Cellvibrio sp. PSBB006: one gene and its partner. The protein of the gene in region 1 interacts with the protein of each later gene in a pairwise test. Links are inferred from orthologs where the notes say so. Each region holds a gene or a part of one and is shown in the gene's direction. Other genes may lie near its edges.

Region 1 (4,385 bases):
GCGAGCCAGTGCGCGCATGGTGTCTTCCGCTTCCTGTTGCGACATGCTGACAATTTCATCCACGCGGGATTTGTCGTAAATCCTGGGCAGATAGGCTTCCGGCCAACGACGGATGCCGGGAATGCTGGCGCCTTCTGCCGGTTGTAGGCCAATAATACGAATAGCCGGATTGCGCGCTTTCAGGTAACGCGACGCACCCATGATGGTGCCCGTGGTTCCCATGGAACTGACAAAATGGGTAATCGTGCCACGGGTCTGCTGCCAGATTTCCGGGCCGGTACTTTCATAGTGGGCGAGCGGGTTGTCGTCGTTGCCGAATTGATCCAGCACCTTGCCCTTACCTTCTGCCTGCATCTTCAAGGCCAGGTCGCGAGCACCTTCCATACCCGCTTCTTTGGATACCAGGATCAGTTCCGCTCCGTAGGCACTCATGGAGGCTTTGCGTTCGGCGGTACTGTTATCCGGCATGATCAGGATCATGCGGTAACCTTTGATCGCCGCAACCATCGCCAGCGCAATGCCGGTATTGCCACTGGTCGCTTCGATCAATGTGTCACCGGGCTGGATATAGCCGCGCTCTTCGGCGTGGCGAATCATGGAAAGTGCCGGACGATCCTTGACCGATCCGGCGGGGTTATTGCCTTCCAGTTTTAGCAGGATAGTGTTGGTCGTCTTACCGGGTAAACGCTGCAAACGCACCAGCGGCGTGTTGCCGACAAAGGACTCAATCGTGGGGAAATCCATGCTCATCTCAATACCTGAAAGTAGATTGCCGGGTGGCGCAAAGGGGGGCTATTCTACCGCCGAATGTGCTATGGTGAAACCAACAAAAAAATCCGCATGACACCCCGTTAATCTCGTCTGTCCGTGCTCACAGGGCTTGTGTTTTCATGAAATATAACAGTATCAAGGCGCAAGTCTGGCGCCTCATATTAATTCCTGCACTGTCCGTCAGCCTGATGCTGGCCGGTACCCTGACGTATCTCTACGTTAAACAACTCAATAAATTTGTGTCGCACCGCGGCGGTATGCTGACGCAAAAGATGGCACACCTGAGTCACTATGCCTTGCGCAGCGGTGATGAAAATATGGTGCCATCAATCCTGGAGGCGTCTCTCGAAGAGCCCTTCATCCGCGCGATTCATCTTTATCATCACGAAACCGGGCAACACTTTCATGTGGGGCCGCAATTTATGGAGATCACCCACGGCGACGCGCCGACCATGGAGAAACCAAGCACACGCATCACCGTGAAATCCATTTTGTTTTCCCACCCGGTCGTCAATAACAACGGCAAACAACCTATCGGCTGGGTGGAGATGGAGTTATTGAATTCACCCTTTTTGGTGTTGCGTTATGAAACCCTGTTAATCAGTGTATTGGTTACGGTCCTGTGTTTGATCCTCGCCGCCTGGCTCGCTATTCGGTTACACCAGAACATCACCATTCCGCTCAGCCATATCAAAAGTGTGGTGCGTAAACTCGCGAAAGGAAAATTACACAGCCGGGTGGACACACAACACGGACAGGAATTTTTAGAGTTGGGGGAAACGGTAAACGCCATGGCGTTATCCATGGAAAAAGCGCAGCAGGATATGCAGGCCTACATTGACCAGTCCACCGAAGATCTGCGCGAAACACTGGAGACTATCGAGATTCAAAATATTGATCTGGATATCGCGCGCAAGGAAGCGCTGGAAGCCAGCCGTATCAAATCAGAATTTCTGGCGAACACCAGCCACGAAATTCGTACACCGCTCAACGGCATACTCGGTTTTACCAACCTGGCCTTGAAAACCGATCTGGATGAACAGCAACGGGAATACCTGAATACGATTCGCGATTCTTCGCAACATTTGCTCACAGTAATCAACAGTATTCTCGACTTCTCCAAGATTGAAGCCGGCAAACTCACGCTGGATTACGTGCCCTTGCCCCTGCGTCGCTCAATCGATGAAGCGATTCATATCCTCGCACCAGATGCCCACGAAAAAAATCTGCAAATCATTACCTACATCGATCCGGAAATACCGGCCAATTTGTTGGGTGATCCATTGCGTTTCAAACAGGTTATTACCAACCTGGTAAGCAATGCCATTAAATTCAGCAACAAAGGCAACATCATTGTTGATGTGGTATTACTCACGCGACAGGAATCCCAGGCGACCATTAAAGTGACGGTCAGCGATGAAGGTATAGGCCTGGCCCGCAGTCAAAAAGACAGCCTGTTTAATGCCTTTGCCCAGGTCGACACCTCCAGTGCGCGGGAACACGGCGGCACTGGACTCGGCCTCGCCATCAGCAAAGGTCTGGTGGAGCGTATGGGCGGCGACATCGGTGTGGAAAGTGAACCGGAAAAAGGTTCAAGCTTCTGGTTTACAGCACGCCTGGGCATCGATAAAAAACAACCGACAAGCAACTTCAAACCCAATTTCAATAAACGAAAAATTCTGGTTTGCGGTGAGAATTCAGCGTCCGCTGCACAAATCAGCCGGCTGCTGCAGGAGTGGGAAACCGATACGCAGGTGATCAGCGCTGTGCATGATATTTTTCCCACACTCCGCCAGGCGCGCGATGCGGGTCAACCGGTTGATGTTGTTATCCTTGATATTTCACCTGCGGAACGCAAGATCCAACCGATCCTGTTGCATAATCTTACTGAACAATTAATGGGTGAGTTCAATTGCAAGGTGATTGCCTGTTGTACCGCTGCACACCAACGCTTGCTGCGCAACCAGGCGGATAAATTACAAACCACTTTCGTCAATAAACCCATCACCTACGATTCGCTGTTACAAACTCTGGGACGGCAGTTAAATATCACAGTTAAGGACACCCGCGCCCAGGAAGCGGAAGCGGATGAACACCGGAATCGCCCAAGCGCATCGGTGTTGGTGGTCGACGACAATCCCGCCAACCTGCAACTGGCTTCGGAATTGTTGCGCGGTTTAAATACCAATGTTGTGCAGGCAAGCAGCGGTAAGGAAGCGCTGGACATCTGCGCTAAACAAAATTTTGATGTGATATTTATGGATATTCAAATGCCCGGCATGGATGGTATTGAAACCACACGTCGTTTACGTGCAACGGAAACCGGAGGGCGACGCACGCCCATCATTGCATTGACGGCACACTCCATGACAGAACAAAAATACGAGCTGTTGGTTGCAGGGATGGATGACTGTGTCAGCAAACCGGTCAGTGAAGCGCAATTGGCCCATATTGTTAATCGCTGGGTGTCGCAAACCGGCAAGAAAGAAGTCGTAGTAACACCACAGGAATTACAAAATTCGGTAACACAACCGCGCATGCCCGCGATTACTGATCTGGCGGAGGATGTTACCTCCGTGGATATTCTGACCTCCTTGCGTCTGGCGAATAACAAACCAACACTCGCACGGGATATGTTGGTGATGTTATTGCAAAACCTGGAAGCAGAACGCTGTGATATTAACGCGGCGTTTGAGCAGGAAGATTTTGTCAAATTGGAGGAATTGGTGCATCGCCTGTATGGCAGCTGCTGCTATTGCGGCGTACCGCGGCTGAAAAAAATCAGTGGTCTGCTGGATAAATTATTGCAGGCCAAACAATACGAGCAAGCACCGGGCGCGATGGTGTCATTGAATAAAGCCATTGATGACGTATTGAGTTGGGGACATAACCGCGACATCAATGCGATTTTTTCGCTGGATGAATAATTATTTATTCAGAGCGCAGGGATGCAAACAGCTCACGACTGCGCAAGGGTCTGGAGCCCAATAGAGGTTGTAACATCAAACGGCTCAATCGCTTTGCCGCTTGCCGCGTCTCCTGTGCCGCAAAATTTCGCGCGGCCATGGCGAGGATGTCCTTGCCCTGAAAGACTGGCAGCCTTGAGGTAGATGGGTGCAGATTTTCTGCCTGGTAAAAACCTGCTTGTGTATCAAACCAATAATGTTGTTCCGAACTGATCTCATCACCCGTGTGAGCATCCGCAGAAAAGTCGATGGCGTAACCCAAATCCTGCAACAAGGTGAATTCAAAATCACGCAGCAGAGGTTCCAGGTCAACATTGTCTCGCAAACGCTGCAAACTCTCCTGATAGCGATAATACAACTGGGGATGGGCATCCATCTCCGGCAGCAAACGCACCAGTAACTCATTTAGATAAAAACCGCTATAAAGCTGGGCACCGGTTAAATGACAGGCAGGGCCGAAGGCTTCGATAGCCGTCAGCAGCTTTAAATCGGTTTTGCCTTGCAGGGAAACTAATAACCCCAGAAAAGGATTAAACAAAACGCGCTTGTTGCCTTTGCCCTGACGAACGCCGCGCGCCACGGCACCGATACGACCATACTCAGGGGTAAAAAAATCCACCAACAAACTGGTGTCGCGATAAGGGCGCG
Region 2 (3,964 bases), 3.3 Mb from region 1 along the record:
CATGCGTCCCAGTCACACCTTTAACGAGGCGTTGGCTTCGCTGGGTTAATTGGAATTGATTGCTCTGCTCTTATAAAGAAACCCCGGCTAATGCCGGGGTTTCTTTTTCTCCAGACCTTTACCAGACTTCAAGCCGTCAAAATATTTTTTTGTCTTAACACTGGTTCGGTATTGAAATCTGTATCAATCTCCCAAACTACCAAGATAATGGTTGGAAAGATCCAATACCTTTATAGCCCAGGGTTATAAACAGATTCAGGCGGCAGAAATTATTAAGCGACAAGCAATAAGTCCTTGATGTTATTTACGCAAGGGCAGCTTTTGCAGCCTTGGATTCGGTGACTACCGCTGTGATGTTGACAGCATGTAGGCCTTTATCGCCCTTGGTGATCTCAAAGGAAACTACCTGACCGGCTTTTAATGTTTTATAGCCGTCCATCTGGATGGCTGAGTAATGCGCAAAAAGGTCTTCGCCCCCCTCGTCAGAGAGGATAAAGCCATAACCCTTTGCATTATTGAACCACTTGACTGTACCTGTAGGCATGATTAAATCCTTCTGCCCCGGCACAAGAGTTTTAATAACCCCTGCACCTTATCGTTATTATTTTCCAAGGAAAAACTGTTCAATATCTTTACTGCTGGATGGCGATACCGAGCGAGTTTTATAAAACCCTTGGCGTGTTTTTTGGGTGTTGGTTAAACGTTTTGGAATAATGCCGTGCAAAATGATGATTATTTGAGCGGCGACCATGTGTTTTATCCAACAATTGAACCAAAGTCAAGTCTTCGCCCGTATATAGCCCCGTTAGTGTGAGCGGTATACCATTGGGTTAGAATGGCGCTTAACCGCTAGAACACTTTCAATTTCTGTTGATTCACTATGAGAAATCCAGACTACCTTCAGCTAACCTTAAGTAAAGACGAAGATTCCGACAGCAATGAATTCGATGGGAATCTTGCGGTCCTAGAGGCGAAGCCAAAGCTCAAGCGTCCGCCAATGTACAAGGTGTTGATGCTGAATGATGACTACACACCGATGGACTTTGTGGTGGAAATACTTGAGCTATTTTTCGCAATGTCACGCGAGAAAGCAACCCGAGTGATGTTAACTGTACATATTCACGGCAAAGCTGTTTGTGGCGTCTATACTCGTGATATAGCGGAAACAAAAGCCGCTCAGGTTAATCAGTACGCCAGGGAGCACCAGCATCCGCTACTGTGTGAAGTAGAAGCAGTGGAAGATGAAGAGCGGTAATCCTGTTGCAGCAAGTTTCTGTGTGCTGCGTCCAAGTTGCTAGCTTCCAGAGGTTGAATGCGATGTTAAGCAAAGATTTAGAAGTAACCTTGAATCTCGCCTTTAAAGGTGCTCGCTCCAAGCGCCATGAGTTCATGACCGTTGAACATTTATTGCTAGCGTTGATTGATAACGATTCTGCAGCAAGTGTGCTGCGCGCCTGTGGTGCGGATCTGACAAGTTTGCGTAAAGAGTTGATTGAATTTGTTGACTCTACGACGCCGCTTATTCCCGAAAATGATACCGAACGTGAAACCCAGCCGACGCTAGGCTTTCAACGCGTTTTGCAACGCGCTGTATTCCATGTGCAATCGTCCGGTAAACAAGAAGTTACTGGGGCTAACGTACTGGTGGCAATCTTTAGTGAGCAGGAAAGCCAGGCGGTTTACTATCTCAAGCAGCAAAATATCGCGCGCATTGATGTGGTTAATTACATCACCCATGGTATTCATAAAGTGGCCGGCCATTCGGAGCACGGCAACGACGCCGGCCATTCTCATGAACAGCAAGATGAAGATGCGATTGGTGGTGATTCCGCTTCGCAAAGCCCGCTGGAAAGTTTCGCAGCCAACCTCAATGAGCTAGCCATGCAAGGGCGAGTTGATCCCTTGGTCGGGCGCGAGTTTGAGGTCGAACGCGTTTGCCAGATTCTTTCACGTCGCAGGAAAAACAACCCATTATTAGTGGGTGAATCCGGTGTAGGTAAAACGGCAATCGCTGAAGGTTTAGCCAAGCGTATTGTGGATGGCGATGTTCCAGAACCGCTGGTTAACAGTGTTGTGTATTCGCTCGACATGGGTGCGTTATTGGCGGGAACCAAGTACCGTGGTGACTTTGAGAAGCGTTTCAAAGGTTTATTGACGGAGCTCAAAAAACAAAAGAATTCGATCCTGTTTATCGACGAAATTCATACGATCATCGGAGCTGGTGCAGCATCCGGAGGCGTGATGGATGCATCCAATTTGCTGAAACCGCTGCTGTCTTCCGGCGAAATCCGGTGTATGGGTTCGACCACCTATCAGGAATATCGCGGTATCTTTGATAAGGATCGCGCCTTGTCGCGTCGCTTCCAAAAAGTTGATGTTAATGAGCCGTCTGTGGACGAGACTTATCAAATTTTGAAAGGGCTCAAGAGCCGTTTTGAGAAACATCACAATTTGCGCTACACCGATCCTGCATTGCGTGCAGCGGCAGAGTTGGCTGAGCGTTACATTAATGATCGTTTTTTGCCGGATAAAGCGATCGATGTCATTGATGAAGCGGGCGCGTATCAACAGTTGCTGCCGCCAAGTAAACGGAAGAAAACCATCGGCGTTGCCGATGTGGAAAATGTAGTGGCCAAGATCGCGCGGATTCCGCCGAAGAGTGTGTCTTCTTCAGATAAAGAATTGCTCCGTAAGCTGGATGAAAATCTGAAGATGACTGTCTTTGGTCAAAACGAGGCGATTGATACATTGGCCACGGCGATCAAGTTGTCGCGTGCAGGATTGAACTCGGTTGAAAAACCGATAGGTTCCTTCTTGTTTGCCGGCCCTACCGGTGTAGGTAAGACAGAGGTTTGTCGCCAGTTGGCTAAATGCATGGGGCTTGAGCTGTTGCGGTTTGACATGTCCGAGTACATGGAGCGCCATACGGTGTCACGTTTAATCGGTGCTCCACCGGGCTACGTTGGTTTTGATCAAGGTGGATTGTTGACTGACGCCGTGACCAAGCAACCGCATTGCGTTGTGTTGTTGGATGAAATTGAGAAGGCGCACCCGGAAGTCTTTAACCTGCTTTTGCAAGTGATGGATCATGGGACGTTGACGGACAACAATGGTCGCAAGGCAGATTTTCGCAATGTCATCCTGATCATGACGACCAATGCCGGAGCGGAAATTATGAGTCGTCCGTCCATCGGTTTCACGCATCAGGATCACACCACCGATGGTATGGAAGCGATTAAAAAGATGTTTACACCGGAATTCCGTAACCGTCTCGACGCCATTGTGCAGTTTGCGCCGTTGACTATTGGGGTCATTAAAACAGTTGTGGATAAATTCCTGATGGAGTTGCAAACCCAGCTGGACGACAAGCATGTCACCCTGGAGATTTCCGAGGATGCGCGTGAGTGGTTGGCTGTTCATGGTTACGATGAAAAAATGGGGGCTCGTCCGATGGCCCGTTTGATTCAGGAAAAACTCAAGAAGCCGCTCGCGGAAGAGATATTGTTCGGTTCTTTATCCAGCGGTGGGGGTGTAGTAGAGGTAGAGCTTGATCCCTACAAGGATCAATTGGTATTGGATATCAAGACCAAGCAGGAGCTTCAACCAGCCTGATTGTCACTTCCACGGACTCGATGCCTGTAACAACAAAAGCCGCTTAGCGGCTTTTGTTGTTTATGGAATAAGGGAATTCAAAGCCCCGGATAGATTAGCGGGCGCGGTAGGTGATCCGACCTTTGCTGAGGTCGTAAGGGGTCATCTCGACTTTGACTTTATCCCCGGTCAGGATGCGAATATAGTTTTTGCGCATTTTGCCGGAGATGTGGGCGGTAACTACGTGGCCATTTTCCAGTTTGACCCGGAAGGTTGTGTTGGGCAGTGTATCGATTACTTCGCCTTCAAATTCAATATTGTCTTCTTTTGCCATGCGGCAGTGTCCTCGGTGTCCTAGCGGATGGGGGTAAAA

The links. Proteins that work in one complex are often made in the same cells at the same time.
Region 2: the proteins of CBR65_RS21250 (region 1) and clpA interact in binary tests that used the Escherichia coli proteins (3 or more experiments, as listed by UniProt). The link is inferred for Cellvibrio sp. PSBB006 from one-to-one orthologs.

What each region holds. Positions count from the first base shown.
Region 1 is NZ_CP021382.1:5,095,823-5,100,207, reverse strand. What follows is about bases 582-3,898. They hold CBR65_RS21250 (response regulator), read left to right. Parts: upstream 582-890; coding sequence 891-3,698; downstream 3,699-3,898. Other genes in these bases: recO (DNA repair protein RecO), read right to left, coding at 3,703-3,898; cysM (cysteine synthase CysM), read right to left, coding at 582-744. In the rest of the region: more of cysM, read right to left, coding at 1-581; more of recO, read right to left, coding at 3,899-4,385. UniProt on the Escherichia coli protein: Member of the two-component regulatory system UvrY/BarA involved in the regulation of carbon metabolism via the CsrA/CsrB regulatory system. Phosphorylates UvrY, probably via a four-step phosphorelay.
Region 2 is NZ_CP021382.1:1,799,736-1,803,699, reverse strand. The notes cover bases 949-3,964. They hold clpA (ATP-dependent Clp protease ATP-binding subunit ClpA), read left to right. Parts: upstream 949-1,317; coding sequence 1,318-3,612; downstream 3,613-3,964. Other genes in these bases: infA (translation initiation factor IF-1), read right to left, coding at 3,707-3,925; clpS (ATP-dependent Clp protease adapter ClpS), read left to right, coding at 949-1,255. In the rest of the region: CBR65_RS07490 (NADP-dependent isocitrate dehydrogenase), read left to right, coding at 1-49; cold shock domain-containing protein CspD, read right to left, coding at 305-544; more of clpS, read left to right, coding at 881-948. UniProt on the Escherichia coli protein: ATP-dependent specificity component of the ClpAP protease. It directs the protease to specific substrates. It has unfoldase activity. The primary function of the ClpA-ClpP complex appears to be the degradation of unfolded or abnormal proteins.